One region of the Marinobacter sp. L-13 genome, then DNA from elsewhere that is predicted to be linked to it. Evidence: predicted binding sites of a transcription regulator. Region 1 holds the regulator's gene; each other region holds the start of a gene.
What was found. Region 1 encodes sigma-54, which starts transcription at its own class of promoters, with help from an activator protein. Its sites were predicted from a motif close to ANTGGCATNNANNTTGCTNT; they were not measured.

Region 1 (4,749 bases):
CCAGCTTCGCAGTGGCGCGCGCATGCAGGCCCAGTTTGTTGATGATGGTAATGGGGCGGCGAATCATGGCTTGATCAGATCTCTTCCCGGGTCTGCAGGTGTGGCAGCTCGGTGTGCCGCACTTGCACATTGCTGTACCGTTGCCGGAAGTACTCACCCAACTGCTCGCACACATACACCGACCGGTGCTGGCCGCCGGTACAGCCAATGGAAATGGTCATATAGCTGCGGTTACTGTCTGCAAAGGAGGGCAGCCAGGTATCCAGAAATGATTTCAGGTCCTCGATCATCTTCCGGCTTGCCGGTTCTTTTTCCAGAAACTCGATAACCGGCTGATCCGTCCCGACATACTTGCGGAGGCTGGTATCCCAGTAGGGGTTGGGCAGGCAGCGGACATCGAAAACGTAGTCGGAATCCAGCGGCACGCCGTGTTTGAAGCCGAATGACTGAAACAGGAGAGCCAGTTCCTGATCTTTTCGACCGACCACGCGCTGCTTGACCATGTCCCGCAGCTCGTACATGGACATGCCGGTGGTATTTACGTAAAGATCGGAAAGCTTGGAGAGGGGCTCCAGCAGTTTCTTCTCGCTGGTAATGGCTTCCCGGAGAGAGGTCCTGTCGTCACTCAACGGATGCTTTCTGCGGGTGGCGTGAAAACGCTGCAGAAGCGACTGCTCGTCGGCGTCCAGGAAGATGATTTCAACGGTAACCCCGGTTTCCTGGAGGCGCCGGTAGATCTCCTCGAAATTGGCCAGCTCGCCGGAAAGGTTCCGCGCATCGATACTGACGGCCATCTTGCCCAGTCGACCAGGCCTGGTCTGGCTGGCGGCTTCCCGTGTGAGGGGGAAGAGCAGGCCAATAGGAAGATTGTCGATGCAATAAAACCCGAGGTCCTCCAGCACATGAAGTGCGGTACTCTTGCCCGAACCGGACCTGCCACTGACGATAATCAGCTTCATGACCACCTTACCTCCACTGCAGTGAATATCAGCCGCCTGAGGCGGTCATGCGCTGGTACAGCGTGCTGGCGTCCTCGGATTGCCGGAGGCGATCACAGAACGACCGCTCATTGAACTTTTCAGCCAGTTGGCTGAGCAGCTCCAGGTGTTCGCTCGTTGCTTCCTTCGGGACGATCAGGGCGAAAATCAGATCCACCGGCTGATTGTCGATAGCATCGAATTCGACGCTTTCTTCCAGCGTCATCAGCACGCCCACCACGTGATCAAGTCCTTCCAGACGGCAGTGGGGAATGGCGATTCCCTGGCCAATGCCGGTGCTGCCCAGGCGCTCGCGGGAAATCAGGTTGTTGAAGAGCTGGGTCTCGCTGAGCGTGTTGTCCTGATGGTTTATCTGCTCGGCAATAAACTCCAGGGCCCGTTTCTTGCTGGACGCAGCTACCCTGCAGAGGGTGAGCTCCGGAGCAAGAATGTTCTCTATGGTCAGGGATGTGTCGCTCATGGATCGACTGCGTTTCCGTTAAAAAAAAGGCTGCGACACGTTACTCATGTCGCAGCTCGATTAGATGAATTGCATGAAAACAGTCAGTTAGCGAGAGCCGTTTCCGTGCATCCGGTCTACATTCTTTTCCTTGTGCTTGAGGATCTGACGGTCAAGCTTGTCGATCAGGGCATCGATGGCTGCGTACATATCCTCATTTTCTGCCTTTGCGTGAATCTCACCACCAACCACATGCAACGTGGCTTCCGCAATCTGGCGCACCTTTTCCACTTCCAGGGTCACCTGGCAGTTACTGATGTGGTCAAAGTGACGCTCGAGCTTCTCGAACTTCTCTGAAACATAATCCTTCAGTGCGGGAGTCAGTTCTACGTGATGGCCTGAAATATTGAGTTGCATAGGCGTCTCCTGTTGTCATCGTGCCGGCTCCCGGGAGCCGGTCTGGGTGCTGGCGCATTATGCGCCGGCGAATACGGTGTTGCGTCCCGGCCCCCGGGTATTCAGACCAGCCGCTTGCGCTCGTTGGACGGCGGAATGTGCATGGCCTCCCGGTACTTGGCAACGGTGCGTCGCGCAACCTTGATACCCTGTTCCCCTAGCATGGCTGCAATTTTGCTGTCGCTCAACGGCTTTTTGGGCGTTTCCGCCGCAATCAGCTTCTTGATCATCGCGCGTATGGCCGTGGAGGAGCATTCTCCACCCTCGTCAGTGCTGACATGGCTGGAGAAGAAGTACTTCAGCTCGAAAATGCCACGGGGGGTATGCATGTATTTCTGGGTGGTTACCCGTGAAATGGTCGATTCATGCATCTCTACCGCCTGGGCGATGTCTGAAAGAATCAACGGTTTCATGGCTTCTTCACCGTGATCCAGGAATCCCTGCTGGTGCTCGACAATACGGGTCGCGACTTTCAGCAAGGTCTCATTGCGGCTCTGCAGGCTCTTGATGAACCACTTGGCCTCCTGCAACTGGTCGCGCAGGTAGGTGTTGTCTGCGCTGCTGTCCGCACGCCTTATAAGTGAAGCATAGCTGGCATTGACCCGGATGCGCGGTGCAATTTCAGGATTCAGCTCAACACGCCAGCGGCCATTGTGTTTGCGAACGATCACGTCCGGAATCACATAATCGGGTTCGGCCCGGTCAATGACATCGCCCGGCCGCGGATTCAGGCCGGTGATCAGCGCCAGGACATCCCGCAACTGGTCTTCTTTCAGGCGGCTGCGGCGCAGCAACTGGGCGTAATCGCGGTTGCCCAGCAGGTTGATGTAATGGGTAATTACAAGGCGTGCCTGGGCCAGCCAGGGTGTTTCCGGCGGCAGCTGGTTGAGCTGGATCAGCAGGCATTCCTGTAGGTCCCGGGCAAACACGCCGGGCGGATCAAAGTGTTGCAGGCGGTGAAGCACGGCTTCCACTTCATCCAGTTCAAGGGGGTCTTCATCGTTCTCATCCAGCAGTCCGGCGTGGATTTCCTCCAGCGGGCTGGTGATATAGCCCCGTTCGTCCACTGCATCCATCAGGGCATGGGCAATGGCCTGGTCCCGTTCACTGAGGGGCGTCAGATTGAGCTGCCATTCCAGGTGATCCTGAAGCGTTTCGGTCGGGGAATTACGGGTTTCGAAATCGTGATCGTTTTCGTCGTCGTTGCGGGCTGCCGGCGCTGGTGCGGACTGGTAGATGTCGTCCCAGGCGGTATCAACCGGCAGATCGTCCGGAATGTTGTCAGGAATCTCGTTCTCCGAGGACCAGTCCGGGCCGTTCTCGGATTCATCCCAGTCGCTGGCCGGTTCCGGGGCAGCTTCAGCGGCGGACTCGGTGGCGTTGGCCTCGCGCTCGTCGTTTTCGCTGGCTGCGTCGGTCTGGTCATCGTCCTCGGAGGTCTCCAGCATGGGGTTGGATTCCAGTGCCTGCTGGATTTCCTGCTGGAGGTCGAGAGTGGAGAGCTGGAGAAGCCGGATCGCCTGTTGCAGCTGGGGCGTCATGGTCAGGCTTTGACCCAGCTTTAACTGTAAGGAGGCTTTCATAACCATGGTTCAGGATCCGTCACTCATCAGCGCGTTGTGTCATAAGTCGTGAAAAAATCTTTATATGCCGGTTACTTGCCGTGATTTTAATTTACCCTAGCAAGTTCTTTGCCGAGTTTACTTGCTACAGATCATCAAAACAATCAGCCATTGGGTGTCAGAGTCTGAATTCGTCGCCGAGATAGACTTCCTTGACCTGCTGGTTGGCCAGGATGGCGTCGGCATTGCCGGAGGCGATGATGTGGCCGCCGGAAACAATGTAGGCATTCTCGCAGATGTCCAGGGTCTCACGCACGTTGTGGTCGGTGATCAAAACGCCAATGCCTTTGTCCCGAAGGTGCCGGATGATGTGTTTGATGTCGCTGACGGATATAGGGTCAACGCCGGCGAAGGGCTCATCCAGCAGGATGAAAGCCGGCTCCATGGCCAGGGCCCGGGCAATTTCCACCCGTCGCCGCTCACCACCGGACAGGGCCATACCAACGCTGTCCCGGATATGGGTGATGTGGAATTCCTCCAGCAGCTCCTCGAGCTTTTTCTGCCGGTCTGCCTTGCTCAGGCCCTGCCGCGTCTCGAGGATCGCCATGATGTTGTCGCGCACAGACAGTTTGCGGAAAACCGAGGCTTCCTGTGGCAGGTAGCCGATGCCCTGGCGGGCCCGACCATGCATGGGCAGGGGGGTGATATCCCGGCTGTCGATCGTTATCCGCCCGTGATCGGCAGGAACCAGCCCAACGATCATATAGAAGCAGGTGGTTTTCCCGGCACCGTTGGGACCAAGCAGCCCGACAATTTCCCCACTGCGGATTTCCAGGGAAACGTCGATCACCACTTTTTTCTGTTTGTAACTCTTTGCCAGGTTACTGGCTCTCAGAACTGCCATCGGATCCCTGTCTGTCTGTACTGCGTGGCTGAATCACCATCTCTACCCGGCCGCTGCCCTCGCCGGTGTCTGCGCCGCCCTCAGCGGTGACAACCCGGCCGACGGTATCATAATGAATGACATCACCCCGGAACAGGTTGCCATTCTGCTCGATGACTGCTTCCCGTTCAAAGGTCAGCTGGCTGTCGGTGGCAGACCAGGTAATGTTCAGGGCACGGGCATCGGTTTCGCCTTCCCCCTCGCGCGCCGGTTGACGGTATATAGCGGGCGTACCAGAGGCTTCGATCCGGCTCAGGCCGTCCTCGGTCCGGTACAGGACGACCCGCTCGGCAGTCAGGCGGGTATTGCCCTGCTCAAGTTCCACAGCGCCGGTGTAGGTGGCAATGCCCT
Region 2 (4,749 bases), on a different contig from region 1:
GCCGATGATGCAAACAAACTCACCTTTCTCCAGGGCAAAGCGGATATCCTCGAAGACGGTCAGCTCACCGCCCTGGCCGTCCGGATAGACTTTGGACAGGCCATCTACTTCCAGGAATGACTTACTCATAACAGGTCTCCATTCGGAGGGTTGAGGCCGGCACCGGAAACCGGTGCCGGACCGCTCATTCTTTGTATTCCACCAGTTTCTGGGCCTTGCCCAGGGCCAGGTCGAGCAGCATGCCCACCACCCCGATCATCAGGATGGAGAAGATCACACTGGCCAGATCCAGGTTGTTCCATTCGTTCCACACGTAGTAGCCAATGCCGGTGCCGCCCACGAGCATTTCCGCGGCCACGATGACCAGCCAGGCAATGCCAATCGAGATCCGCATGCCGGTCAGAATGGTGGGTGCTGCGGCCGGCAGGATCACCGTAATGGCGGTGCGCAGTGGGCCGAGTTCGTGGGTGCGGGCCACGTTGACCCAGTCCTGCCTCACGTTCGCCACACCAAAGGCGGTGTTCAGAAGCATTGGCCAGATCGAGCAGATGAAGATCACAAAGATCGCTGAGGCATCGGAGTCCTGGATGATGAACAGGGCCAGGGGCATCCAGGCCAGCGGCGAAATTGGCCGCAGCACCTGGATGTAAGGGTTCAGGGCCTTGTACATCAGCGGCGACATGCCGATCAGGAACCCGACGGGCAGCGCAATGGCCATGGCCGCCAGGTAGCCGGTCAATACCCGGTACACCGAATAGGCCAGCTGGATGCCGATGCCCTTGTCGTTGGCGCCGGCGTCATAGAACGGATCGGACAACTCCGCCCAGGCCAGCTTGATCACCGCCGAGGGTGGCGGCACCCGGGATTCCTGCTCCACACCACCCATCAGCATTTCGTATTCGGTCAGTCCTGTCTGGGCCTCCGGGGGCTGGGTTGCCATTTCCCAGAGCCCCAGGGCCAGAATCAGGAACGACACCGACAGCAGTGCTGCCCGGACGTTCAGGGAAGCCATGGTTACACCCTCCCGATGTCGAAGCTGCGTGCGTATTCTTCGGCACGATCAGAATCGAACGTCTTGCCCATGATGGTGTGGGTCTTGTAGGTCTTGTCCGGAGCGGTGTAACCCAGTTCTTCCATGATCTTGCCGGTCTCGCTCGCCAGGTAGACCTGCTCGGCAATGCCTTTGTAGTCCACATCACCCTCGATATAACCCCAGCGCTTCATCTGGGTGAGGATCCACACGCCCATGGAGTGCCACGGGAACGGGTCGAAGTCGATGCGGTCCGGCACGTCTTTTACCTCGCCAAGGCCATCGGCGTAGTAGCCGGTCAGCACCTGCTGAATCACCGGAACCGGCTGGTTCAGATAGTTCTTTGGCGCGATGGCTTCGGAGATTTCCTTACGGTTATCCGGATTGTTGGAGTACTGCGTCGCGTCGATGATGGCGCGCAACAGGGCGCCGTAGGTGTTCGGGTTCTGGGTCGCGAACTGCTTGCTGCAGGCAAAGGCGCAGCACGGGTGGCCTTCCCAGATGTCCTTGGTCAGCATGTGGATGAAGCCCACCTTCTCCCAAACAGCACGCTGGTTGAACGGATCCGGTGACAAGTAGCCATCCAGGTTACCGGCGCGGAGGTTGGCAACCATCTCGGGTGGCGGGACCACACGGATCTGCACATCTTTGTCCGGGTCGATACCGTTCTCGGCCAGGTAGTAACGCAGCAGGAAGTTGTGCATGGAGTACTCGAACGGCACGCCAAACTTGAAGCCTTTCCACTGTTTCGGGTCGCGCTTGTCCTTGTGGTCGACGTGCAGCACGATGGCCTGGCCATTGATGTTCTCAACGGCCGGCATGATGAACGGCTCCGGTGTGGAGCCCGCGCCCATGGTCATCGCCAGGGGCATGGGAGTAAGCATATGTGAGGCGTCGTATTCGCCAGCCAGGGACTTGTCCCGGGCCACCGCCCAACCTGCGGTCTTGGTGACGGTCACATCGAGGCCGTACCGCTCATAAAAGCCCATCGGGTGGGCCATGATGATAGGCGTGGCGCAGGTGATCGGTACAAAACCAACGTTCAGCTTGGTCTTCTCGAGCTTGCCCAGGGATTCCTTCACCGCGGCCTTGGCCTTTTCCATCGGGAACACGCTGCCCAGAACGGCCGCCGCGGTGCCCGCGCCCATCATTTTCATGAAGGCGCGCCGGCTGTGTTCGTTGTGACCAAACACCGAGCGCACCACCGCGCCTTCGATGGCGCGATCCATCATCGCTTCTGAATCCAAATGCTCGTCAGCAACTGCCTGCTGGCCGGCAGAGGGCTTGAGATCGAGGGAAATCGACGGGGTGCTGTCGCCGGGTTTGCACTCGGGGCAGCCGCAGGTCTTGGCATGAATCAGGGACTTGTCACCGTCAAACGGGTTTCCAAGGCTTTTCGTGGTCATGGCGCACTCTCCTGGGTTTGGGACCTAAGTTTTGGGTTATTTCTGCACTCTCACGGTGCAACAAAGGTGCGGCTCGGGCCCGAGGCTGGAAATGGTCGGGTCGGCTCCGCGTTCTGAGAGAGGTATCGCAGGGTTTGTGCCAAGTCCGGTTATTTTTTTAACCCATTGTTTTTAAGGCATCAGGAATGAGGAGCCTGAAAACAGGAGAGCTACGACATTTCGTATTTCACGATTTTTCGTAGCCCGGACTGCGATTTTTCGTAGTTGGCACAGGGTTTGTTTCTTCCTTCGGGAACTGACTCAGGAAATCGCCATGAACACCGAAGCCATCATTCGCCCTGAAATCACCGGCAACTGGATTGACCATCTGCCAGAGGCTGCGCTGTTGGTAGATGCAGGCAGGGACCTGATTCTGTCCGCCAACAGTGCCATGGGCCGAATGATCGGCTCCGACCGGCAATCCCTCGTCGGAACGCCATGCACCCACCTGTTCACCGACCAGCGGCCGCAACTGATTGCATTCACTGAGGAAACCCTGTTTCGCAGCCACGGCTGGAGCCGGGATTTCTTCCTCCAGCACCGGGACGGCCACACCGTGGAACTGGAAATCTCCTCATCCAGGGTCGGCGAGGCGGAAACCCAGAATGTGCTGCTGTTGTTGAGGGACCGACGCCAGCTGCGAACCCTTCGGGAGCGCCACGATGCCAACCACTACCACCGGGGCGGCCTGCTTGAATGGCGTCGGGTGGAAGAACTGTTCAAGGACATGGAGCGGGAAAACCAGCTGATCCTGCATGCCGTCGGGGAAGGCATTTACGGGGTGGATGCCGAGGGGCGAGGCACCTTCGCAAACCCCGCAGCCGAGCGCATGCTGGGGTGGCGAATTGACGAACTCATGGGGCGGGTTCTGCACCGCGTGGTGCACCACTCCCATGCCGATGGCAGCCTGTATCCCCTGAAGGACTGCCCGATATACGCCGCCTTCCGCGATGCCAGCGTGAAGCGGGTTGGCGAGGACTGGTTCTGGCGCAAGGACGGCAGCGGCTTCCCGGTGGAATACACCAGCACACCGATCCTGGACAACGGGCATCCGGTGGGCGCGGTGGTTGTGTTCCGGGATATTTCCGCCCGTCAGGAAGCCCAGAAAGAACTGCAGAAAGCGCTGGAAGAAGTAGAGACCCTCAAACACCGACTGGAAATGGAGAACGCCTATCTGCAGGAAGAACTCAGCGCCGAGTACCACTTCCACGAAATCTTCGGCCAGAGCGAGGCCATCAAAGCCATCGTGCGCCGTATCGGTATGGTGGCGCCCACCGATGCCAACGTGCTGATCACCGGCGAATCCGGCACGGGCAAGGAGCTGATTGCCCGTGCCATCCACCAGTCCAGCAGCCGACGTGACCGGCCCCTGATTCGGGTGAACTGTGCGGCCATCCCCAAGGATCTGTTCGAGAGCGAGTTCTTCGGCCACATCAAAGGTGCCTTCACCGGCGCCGTCAGCGATCGCGTGGGCCGGTTCGAACTGGCCGACGGCGGCACCCTGTTCCTGGACGAAGTGGGCGAAATCCCCCTTGAACTCCAGGGTAAACTGCTCCGGGTGCTGCAGGATCAGCAATTCGAGCGGGTTGGCGAAAACCGAACCCGGGCTGTGGATGTGCGGGTGATCGCGGCCACCAACCGTGACCTGAAGGCGGAAGTTCAGGAAAAAACCTTCCGGGAAGACCTCTACTTCCGCCTGAATGTTTTCCCCATCGAATCCGTACCCTTGCGCCGGCGGCTGGAGGACATCCCCATCCTCGCCCAGGAATTCCTGAACCGCGCGTGCCAGAAGTTCAACCGGCCTCTGTTGGCCCTGAAAGAACGTGACGTTGAAACCCTGAAAGCCTACCACTGGCCCGGCAATGTGCGGGAGTTGGAGAATGTGATCGAGCGCCAGGTAATCACCGCCGACGGCCGGCTGGATCTGGACCTGCCAGGCCCAGAGTCCGCAGCCCGGTCCAACACGGCAGAAGCGCCGCCTGCGAGACATTACAGCGGCGAATTGATGACGGAGCAGGAGTTGCGGGAACTGGAGAAACAGAATTTGGCCCGGGCCCTCACCATGAGCAGTGGCCGGGTCTTCGGCGATGACGGCGCGGCGGCCATGCTGGGCATCAAACCGACCACCCTGACCTCGCGCCTGAAGAAGCTGAAGATCGACGCCAGGGAGTTCCAGGTCAGGCCGGAGTAATGCCCACCTGGTTCAGGGCATAGGTCACCACAATCCAGATCAGCATCACCAGCGGCAGGTAGCGACCAACCAGGTACATACGC
Region 3 (4,749 bases), on a different contig from region 1:
GGTTCGGCAGTGTCTCTTTCGCTTCATTGCGGATAGGGGCCCGAGTGGACTTGCGGGAGAGATCCCGGGTGAAACCGCCGCCCTGGATCATGAACCCGGGTATAACCCGATGGAAGATGGTGCCGTCGAAAAAACCGTCTTCGGCGTACTGCAGGAAATTGTCGACCGTTTCGGGCGCAACATCCGGGCGAAGCTGAAGCTCGATAGCGCCTTCACTGGTCACCATGCGGACCTTCGGAAGAGGATCACTGGCCAGTTGCTCATTGGTTTGCGCCTGCACCGCGGCAGTCGGCATGAGCAGGGCGAGTGCCATAAGCAATACGGGTGTCACAGTTTTCAGGGGCTTTACCATGTTTGTCATTTGCAGCCGTTCTCCGTGTTATTAGCAGGTGTGTTTCCTGCGACAATTCGGCGAATTCTGTTATCAGGTGCCAGATCTTACCAGATGGTGATGGTAAAACGGGCACTGCATCCACGCACATTGTTGTGTGATCGGCTAACCTTCCCGATATCGGAAGTCATGGATCACACTGGCCGGGCCGGGTTGTACGGTTTTCACTGTTTAAAAGGAGACACTGGGTGAGAATCCGTCAGGGATTTGAAGAGAAATCACGCCTCGGGCGATTGCTTATCAATCGTGGGTATCTGTCTGAGGGGCAGGTTAACGAAGGCCTCAGGCTTCAGCGCGAATCGGGACAGCGCCTGGGTGAGGTATTTATCCAGGCGGGCTGGATCAGCGAGAAGGAGCTGCACCGTGTCCTCAAGCACCAGTCCCGCTATCGCAACGCTGCCGCCCTGGTAACAGCGGTCACGCTGCCATTCCAGCCCCTGGTAACCTTTGCGGCCAGCAATTCGGCCGAGGCGTCACAGGCAATACTGGAAGCCGGCGAACTTTATGACAGAGGCAATCTTGCCCCCATGAGCGAAGCCGAGCTGGCGGCGATTTCCGGTCAGGGCGATCCGACCTTGCTGCAGCGCATTGGTATTGTCAGCAAGATGGCGGAGAACCCCGCAGGAAATGGGGAGCAGGGCTCCGAGGCATCCGCAGATGTTATTGAAGGTCTCAAGCTTTCCGCCAATATCTTCGTGCCGGTTCTGAACTTCCTGGATTCAGATCTCAGCATTTCCGGTGTGCATTATCGTGAAGGGGAGCCACGTTATCGGGTAAGAGAAGATGGCGCCCTGATGCTGGCGTTCCCTGAGCGCATCGAGGAAATTCGGATGGACAATATACGGGTTACGGGAGGCCAGGGAGCTTCAATGGGCAACGTGAGCATTCACGACATCCGGTTTCATCCCGACTCCCAGATGACCATCTACACCCGATGAAGTGGAAAGCATGGCTCGGCAGAGCCATGCGTCCGGGCTCAGGCGCTGGCGAGCACCGTGCTGCTTGATACCGTGGTCTGCTGACCCTGTGCACCGTACAGCTTTTGCTGGCCGGTGGCGCCGCGGAAAATATCTGTGAGCCTCGACAAACGCTTTTGCAAGTGGCTGATTACGCGACCGTTGGTCTGGTTCAGCGTCTGACAGGTTCGCAGCTTCTGGTCCGCTTCCTGCCAGAGTTCGAAGAGATCCGAGAATCCGGCGCTGCGAATAAAGCGGGAAGGCTCGCCACTTTCGGGGCGATATCCCATTTGTACGAGCGTTCGGATTTTCTGTTTGGCGCGTTCGCGGACTGCACCGAGGAGATCGTTCTTCTCTCTGGTCAGGGCGTCCAGCTGGCGGAGGTCGGAATTCGCAAGGCAGGTCTTTTCCTTGCCGAGAACGTCAGCCAGTGTTTCAAGCTGGCTGATATCCTGGGAAAGAAGGGTCTTCAAATCATCAATTGCGGCCATGGTCTACTCACCCGAAAATGCTTTCATCCATCTCAAGCATTTTCTGGGCCAGCTTCTCGGCGTCAATCTTGTACGTGCCATTTTCGAGGGCGGAACGGATCTGCTCGATGCGGTCGTCATCCATTTCCGGATAATCGCCCAGCTTTTGTTCGAGCTGCTTCAGATTCTTTGCCTGATTGCTCAGGCTGACGTTCTCACCACGGGCCCCCTGGGCCTGTGTCTTCGCCTGTTCGTTGGATGCCGGCTGGGTATTCTGTGCGCCGGAGCTTTTGTCGGCCGTGGTTCTCTGGGTGTTGACCTGGCCGGGGCCAATTCCATTTAAGTCAACTGACATATCTGTACCTGCTTGCCTGTCGCGCCACGAATGCGGCGCTTACTCGAGTTTATGTCTTCTTAACGGCGGCGCCGCGAAAACCTTTAGTACTTTTAGCACTTTTTTTCATCTGCTTTTACGACCGGTTTTGCGGCATTCACTTGCCGCTCCGGCAAGCCTCTGCCGCACGCGGCTCACATCGGAATCTCCACGTGGCCCGGCGCGACAACGCTGGCTCTTATCGTGCGCGATGAGCGCAGATTCTCAACCAGAACCTGTTCGCCAACGCTGGCGCTTGCCAGGGCTTTGCCCCGGGAACGTACTGAAAATCCGCCGGTTTTGGCGGTGATGATAACATGATCGCCTCGTTCGACCGCATTCGGGGCCGAAAGCATGTCTGGTGTAACGAGCGATCCGGCATTCACTGCGCGCCGCACTTCCATGCCAATCGCCTGCTTCGAGTCGGTAATCACGCCACGTCTGGATGAATTGATTTCAACAGACTGCTTCGCAAGCAGCCCTTCGGTTATTCGCTCTCCACGTGTGAGTGGCCTCGCTGCCACCAGGGCTGGCCCATGGATAGAAACTGAAGCGGTAACAAACATTCGCCATGGGCGGGTTCCTTCGCAGGCTACCTGCAACGACGGGCTGGTGCTTTTCCATGGATCCCCGCTGAACTCTACACTCAAAGGCTTTTCGCACTCGGCGAGAGCGAGGCGGCTGTCGATGGAACCGGGTTCGAAGGAAACGGTGTAGCCATGCTCGGCCTGTTCAGACGCAAAGCTGTCCAGAAACGCCAGGGTTGCTTTCTGAATCTGTTCAGCTGTCGTTCCAGCAAGGAGCGGCGTGCTCAGGCCAGACATTAGCAGTAGTAGGGCGAAATTCGTGATGCGCATACGTATCAGTTTGTCCTATGCTGTCAACAACAGGGCAGAAAAGCCCGAATCAGGCTAAGGATTCGGTAAAAGTGGCCGTTAAATGGGCTGACCCACCCCTGATATGACGGGTTTCCGTCGATCAGGCTATTATTCAGTGAACAGCAAGATATATGCCGTTGTAATTCCGGCAAGCCAGGAGAATCGAAATGGCAGGGGTTTTGGACAGTGTCAACCAGCGCACTCAGATGGTCGGAAAGAACCGCCTAGAGCTGCTTCTTTTCCGTCTCAGGGGGCGTCAGATCTACGGGATCAACGTGTTCAAGGTGAAAGAGGTTCTGCAGTGTCCGAAGCTGTTCTCCCTGCCCAACAGCCGGCCGGTTGTTCGAGGCGTAGCCCATAGCCGGGGTGAGACTATCCCCATTATCGATCTGAGCATGGCAATCGGTCTGCCCGGTATCCCGCAAGAAGAGCTCTCCACCAGCTTCGTCATCATCACTGAATACAATCGCAAAACGCAGGGTTTCCTGGTGAGCGGTGTCGAGCGAATCATGAACATGAACTGGGAAGAAATCCTGCCTCCACCCAAAGGGGCCGGCAAGGATGTCTATCTTACCGCTGTCACGAAAATTGATGATAAGCTTATCGAAATCATTGATGTAGAGAAGATTCTTTCAGAAGTTTCTCCGCTTGGGGAGGACGTAACCGAAGCCGTTCTGAGTAAGAGCGCGGATAGGGTACCGGGGCATCTGCCCGTGCTGGTGGTCGATGATTCATCCGTGGCCCGGCGCCAGATACAGCGGTGTCTCACCGCAATTGGCATGGAAGTGGTGCTGAAAAACGACGGCAAGCAGGCTATTGAACATCTGAAGGAAATCACTGCGGATGGTTCCCGGGCCAAGGATCACTTCTCCCTGATCATCTCGGACGTGGAGATGCCTGAAATGGATGGCTACACCCTCGTCACCAAGGTGAAAGAGGACCCGGCGCTTTCGGATATGTTTGTTATGCTTCACACCTCACTCAGCGGTGTGTTCAACCAGGCCATGGTAAAGAAGGTCGGGGCCGACGACTTTATGGCAAAGTTCAGTCCGGACGAGCTGGCAGAGCGGGTGATGGAAATCATCGACCAGGGTTGATGGAGCCGCTCAAAGATTCACTCAGAACAGAGACCCAATGAAAGCGGAAATAACGCCACAGGAATATGAAGCCTTCAAATCGTTCCTGCAGGATGCCTGTGGGATTTTACTGGGCGATAATAAACAGTACCTGGTCAAAAGCCGGTTGCGCAGGATTCTTGAAGAGAACAGCCTGAATACCCTGGGTGAACTGCTCGAGCGCCTTAAGCGCCCCGGGCGGGGCGGTCTGAAAGAGACTGTCATCGATGCGATGACAACCAATGAAACCCTGTGGTTCCGTGACAATCACCCTTTCCGGATTCTTCAGGAGAAACTGCTTCCCGAATTCGCAGAGCGCAACTCGATGCAGCCTTTGCGTATCTGGTCTGCGGCCTGCTCAACCGGCCAGGAGCCGTATTCGATTGCCATGATCGTCGAGGAGTTTCGGCGGTCGAGGCCCGGGAAGCTCCGGGATGTAAAGATCACCGCGACGGATATCTCCAAAAGCGTTCTTGATGTGGCTCGCAAGGGCGAGTATGAAATGCTTGCCATTGGTCGGGGGCTCTCGCCAGAGCGCCAGAAGCAGTTTTTCACGCCGTCCCTGA
Region 4 (4,749 bases), on a different contig from region 1:
TCTGGCCACGGCTGGTTGGATCGCCAAAGAACACCATGATGGAATCACCAACGAACTTGTCGATGGTGCCGCCATACTTGAGAGCAACTTCCGACATTTCATTGAAGTAGTGATTCAGCAGTTCGGTCAGTGCTTCGGGTTCCATTTCCTCAGACAATTCGGTGAAGCCTTTGATGTCAGAGAAAAACACCGCCAGTTTCTTGCGCTGGGTTTCCAGTCTCACGTCCCGCTCACCGGTGAAGATCGACTGCCAGACTTGAGGCGAGAGATATTTGGACAGTTTGTGTGAAAGCGCGATGGACTGCTCCCGCTGGTTCTGGATCTGGGTCTTTGCCAGCATCAACGCCCGTGCCTGCTGGTGGGAATAGTAAGCCGTAACGCAAATATAAAGCCCGGTGGATAAAATCGACACGATGCTGGTCAGCAGGGGCGAGTGTGGTCCGTCTGCCGGGCCGACGATCGCAACCGCCCCCGCAATGGAGGCCGCCATGAAGCCGGTGCCCAGGACCCACTGACGGATACCACCAACAATCAGGCAACTGAACATCAGCATCAGTGCAACGGCGAGGGAGGGGATGACGATCAGCCCGATGCAACCAATGAAAGCGCCACCAACCACGCAATCAAATATCAGCATTTTCTGACGGATGCGTGGCGAATTCCTGAGGAAAGTGCGGCGAGTCAGGGCATGGGCGATGTGGGGCCAGGTGAGGGCCCCGGCAACCAGCCAGAGAAGCCATTGCGGAAAGGCGCCCTGGAGAACGCCGGTTACGATAATGGCGGCGGTTGAGGTGTATGCCAGTACCCGGCCATTGTAATCGGGCATCGGGGGAATGGCGATCGGGTTGCCCGCCGCCTCGGACGAGAGGGCTCTGCCAGCTGAGCTACTGGCATTACGCAGGTCTGCCGGGGCACTCATCATTTCAGAAACGGATCCTGCCAATGAGCATGTCGCGGAACATGACCCAGTCACCCATAAGGCTGTACAGTGGATATTTGAAGGTAGCGGGGCGATTTTTTTCAAACTTGAAATGACCAACCCACGCAAAGCCATAGCCTATGACCGGCAAGGCCAGAAGCCACAACAGCTTGCCCGAAGCCAGAGCCCATACGGCGACTATCAGGACCAGGAGACTTCCAGCGAAATGCAAACGGCGACAGGTGACGTCGCTGTGCTCTTCGAGGTAGTACGGATAAAATTCGGAAAAGTTATTGAAGGTTTGCTGGTTGCTCATTGTGTTGCCACTCAACGTTGTACGACCGCGTCATTTATAATTGTTGGTAGACCCGACTACGACTAAAGGCTAACAGCATTACGTAGAACCCACAATTCACAGCCATGAATTGTGTTCGTACCTATATTTCAACAGTCTTTAAACAGCGAGCAGATATGACCGCAGTTACCGATTTCCTCCTGAACCGCTCCTCTGAACCGAGGCTGGAATCACCCGCGCCGGATTCGACAACCCTCGAAAGGGCCTTTTCCTGCGCGGCGCGTGCACCGGACCATGCACTGCTCAGGCCCTGGCGCTATCTGGTGATCGAGGGTAAAGGCCTTGAAGCCCTGGGAGAGCTGTTTGCGTCCACCTGTGCCAATAACAGCGATGAGAAAGAAATCGAGAAGCTCCGGCGTGCCCCCCTTCGCGCACCCATGGTCATAGTTGGTATCGCGTCGCCGAGGACGCATCCCAAAGTACCGGAAATCGAGCAGGTCATGTCGGCAGCTGCCGGCATGAGTTTTGTTGAGCTTGCCCTTCAGGATGCCGGTTTCGGCGTGATGTGGAGAACAGGCGGCGTTGCCTACCACTCCTCGGTTCACCAGGGGTTGGGCCTGGAAGAGCATGAACAGATTGTTGGCTTTCTCTACACCGGTACGGTCTCGGCATCCAAGCCGTCTGTGCCCAGACCGGCGGTGGACGAGTTTGTGAGTCATTGGCCCTGAGACCTTGTTGAATACCCCCGGCTTCTGCCGGGGGAAGCAGCTTGCCGCTTTTTCTTGCCCTTTTCCTTTCTCCTTTCCCGTAACCGCTACTCGGATTCTCTGCAGGGCCTGCCAACACTGGGTTTCCTGACAAATTAACACCTGACCATAAATCTGGCATTCAGCTTGCTTTAGTCCTGTCAAAGAGCACAGCCGGCAAAAACAGCTCGGCATACCAGTGCAGTTTTCGGGAGGCAACATGGCAATTACGTTTGATTCGGCTCTGGGCATTCATCAACACGCGGTTGAAGCGCGTGTTAAACGCGCCGAAGTTCTGGCAAACAACCTGGCAAACGCCGACACCCCGGGTTTCAAGGCGCGGGATCTGGATTTCCAGGCCATGATGCAGAAGGCCCAGGAGCAGGTCAGCGGATTCCAGATGGCCAAAACCCATGACGCGCACATGGATACCTCGCCATCGGCGTCGGAAAGCGATTTGATGTATCGGGTTCCCCATCAGCCGTCGGTTGACGGCAATACGGTAGACGCCCAGCAGGAGCAGACCCGGTTTATGCGCAACGCCATGGATTTCCAGGCCAGCTTCCAGTTTTTGAACAGCAAGTTCAGCGGTTTGACCAAAGCCCTCAAGGGCGAATAAGCCGCAGTCACAGGATTAGCGAAGGAGAATTTTCATGTCACTGGGCAGCATTTTTGACATCGCCGGTTCCGGCATGACCGCGCAATCACTGCGGCTGAATACAACCGCGTCCAACATTGCCAATGCAGAAACGGCAAGTTCCAGCACGGGGGAAACCTATCGCGCCAGGAAGCCGGTTTTCTCGGCGATTCAGCAGTCTCTGATGAATCCCGGGCAGGGAGGCTTGCCCATGGCTGCCGATGAGGGGCCGGGCGCCGGCGTGAGGGTTGACGGTATTGTCGAAAGTGATGCGGAGCTGCAGATGCGCCACGAGCCCCATCACCCGGCGGCCAACGAGGACGGCTACGTCTACTACCCCAATGTGAATGTGGTTGAAGAGATGGCGGACATGATGTCGTCGTCCAGAAGTTTCCAGATGAATGTGGATGTCATGAACACAGCCAAGTCCATGATGCAGCGCATTCTGACTCTCGGTCAGCAGTAACAGGGTGAGGAGCACAACATGACTGCAGTAAATGCAACAGACGCGTCGGATGTTCTGAGCCAGTACCAGCTGAAGCAACAGAATGGCGGCCAGGGCACCAGCGAGTTGGGTCGGAACGAGTTCATGGAACTGATGCTGGCCCAGCTGAAGAACCAGAACCCGCTGGAACCCCAGGACAACGGTGAATTCATCTCCCAACTGGCCCAGTTCAGCTCGCTGGAGGAAATGCAGAACCTTTCCGGTACGGTTGAGGATGTGGTGGGTCAGTTCCGTTCCAGCCAGGCGCTGCAGGCCTCTGCCATGGTCGGCAAAACCGTGCTTGCCCCTTCCCAGATCGGGGTTCTGGGTGCGGACGGTGAGATCAGCGGCACCGTTGAAGTGCCGGCATCGACCGGTGGCCTTCGGCTTTCGATTCAGGGTCAGAATGGTGAGCGGGTTCGCCAGATCGACATGGGTAGTAGTCCGGCAGGGGTGACCTCGTTCCGCTGGGATGGCCAGGACGGCAACGGCAATCCCTTGCCGCCGGGCGCCTACCGGATTGTGGCCGAGGCTTCCTACCCGGATGGGCCGCAGCAGTTGGGTACGATGGTAAGTGCCAATGTTGACAGCGTGTCCCTGGGCCAGGGTGGCTCCATTACCCTGAATCTTGCAGGCATGGGCTCCATCGCCCTGTCTGATGTAAAACAAATTAACTGATACCGGTGAAACACCAAGGGGTGAACCATGGGATTTAATACGGGTTTGAGTGGCCTTCGCGCGGCATCGGTGGATCTGGACGTCACCGGCAACAACATTGCCAACGCCAGTACCGTTGGTTTCAAGGGCAGCAAGGCCCAGTTTGGCGATCTATACGCCAGCGGTTTCCTGAGCGCAGGCACCAACCCGATCGGCGACGGTGTCCGGGTCCAGGATGTAAAACAGTCGTTCGGTCAGGGAAACGTCAGTTTTACCGACAATGGCCTCGACATGGCGATTAGCGGTGATGGATTTTTCATTTTGAATAACGGCGGTGAGACTCGTTACTCACGAGCAGGTCAATTCGGAGTCGATAAAGACGGGTTCGTTACCAACAACCAAAATATGCGCGTACAGGGATTTACCGCGGATGCGGATGGAAATCTTTCGGGCATTCGCGGTGATCTGGTTATAGATTCTAACAACTTGGCGCCCAGACGGACTACCTTACTGGAAACTGATGTCAATCTAGATGCCCGAGAGTCTGTACTTGAAAATCGAAGCGCTTTTCTAATTGGTCGGCCTGGTGTTGCCGAGCCGGACAGCGCGCAGACTAATGCTATTTTGAACGAGTCCTTCACAGTTACCTACCGCGACGGCTCCACTTTTAGTAGCGGACAGACGCCCGCTGCCTTGTCGGCGGCGTACGGTGCCAACGACTTGGCCAACTATTTCAACGGCATCGATGGCTTAAATGCGTCCGCGCTTACAGAACAGACTCTTGACGCCACTGAACTGGAGTCAGCTCTTGCTCAGTCAGATTTTGAGTTTTCGATTTCTGTGGGCGAGAATGGCGAGGCGGGCAGTGCCACTATCGATAGATCCAGTTTAAATGGAAACCCTCCAACGGCGATCGATTTTGCTGAGCTGCTGACTTCACTTCCTGGATTGAGTGGCGTCAGCGCCGAAGTGGAAAATGGAAGCGTGCTGATTCGCCAGAACAGCGGTTTT

Region 2: the regulator sigma-54 is predicted to act here: its motif matches at 2,700-2,719, upstream of AC13DD_RS20860 (sigma 54-interacting transcriptional regulator).
Region 3: the regulator sigma-54 is predicted to act here: its motif matches at 3,188-3,207, upstream of flgA (flagellar basal body P-ring formation chaperone FlgA).
Region 4: the regulator sigma-54 is predicted to act here: its motif matches at 2,095-2,114, upstream of flgB (flagellar basal body rod protein FlgB).

The regions. Positions count from the first base shown of each region.
Region 1 covers NZ_JBSXNQ010000055.1:241,782-246,530, reverse strand. Annotated here, with positions in the region: gene AC13DD_RS11820 (HPr family phosphocarrier protein) at 1-67, opposite strand, end outside; gene rapZ (RNase adapter RapZ) at 75-959, opposite strand; gene ptsN (PTS IIA-like nitrogen regulatory protein PtsN) at 988-1,458, opposite strand; gene hpf (ribosome hibernation promoting factor) at 1,546-1,854, opposite strand; gene AC13DD_RS11800 (RNA polymerase factor sigma-54) at 1,956-3,482, opposite strand; gene lptB (LPS export ABC transporter ATP-binding protein) at 3,634-4,359, opposite strand; gene lptA (lipopolysaccharide transport periplasmic protein LptA) at 4,337-4,749, opposite strand, start outside.
Region 2 covers NZ_JBSXNQ010000069.1:32,741-37,489, forward strand. Annotated here, with positions in the region: gene AC13DD_RS20845 (ABC transporter ATP-binding protein) at 1-129, opposite strand, end outside; gene ntrB (nitrate ABC transporter permease) at 185-1,012, opposite strand; gene AC13DD_RS20855 (ABC transporter substrate-binding protein) at 1,015-2,436, opposite strand; gene AC13DD_RS20860 (sigma 54-interacting transcriptional regulator) at 2,750-4,666, shown strand; gene AC13DD_RS20865 (sodium-dependent transporter) at 4,653-4,749, opposite strand, start outside.
Region 3 covers NZ_JBSXNQ010000065.1:121,484-126,232, reverse strand. Annotated here, with positions in the region: gene AC13DD_RS18200 (peptidylprolyl isomerase) at 1-352, opposite strand, end outside; gene AC13DD_RS18195 (cyclic di-GMP-binding domain-containing protein, MshE-related) at 580-1,329, shown strand; gene AC13DD_RS18190 (flagella synthesis protein FlgN) at 1,368-1,838, opposite strand; gene flgM (flagellar biosynthesis anti-sigma factor FlgM) at 1,846-2,172, opposite strand; gene flgA (flagellar basal body P-ring formation chaperone FlgA) at 2,346-3,047, opposite strand; gene AC13DD_RS18175 (chemotaxis protein CheV) at 3,236-4,165, shown strand; gene AC13DD_RS18170 (CheR family methyltransferase) at 4,203-4,749, shown strand, end outside.
Region 4 covers NZ_JBSXNQ010000065.1:208,360-213,108, reverse strand. Annotated here, with positions in the region: gene AC13DD_RS18580 (adenylate/guanylate cyclase domain-containing protein) at 1-922, opposite strand, end outside; gene AC13DD_RS18575 (Mpo1-like protein) at 924-1,235, opposite strand; gene AC13DD_RS18570 (nitroreductase family protein) at 1,391-1,942, shown strand; gene flgB (flagellar basal body rod protein FlgB) at 2,181-2,579, shown strand; gene flgC (flagellar basal body rod protein FlgC) at 2,614-3,063, shown strand; gene AC13DD_RS18555 (flagellar hook assembly protein FlgD) at 3,082-3,759, shown strand; gene AC13DD_RS18550 (flagellar hook protein FlgE) at 3,787-4,749, shown strand, end outside.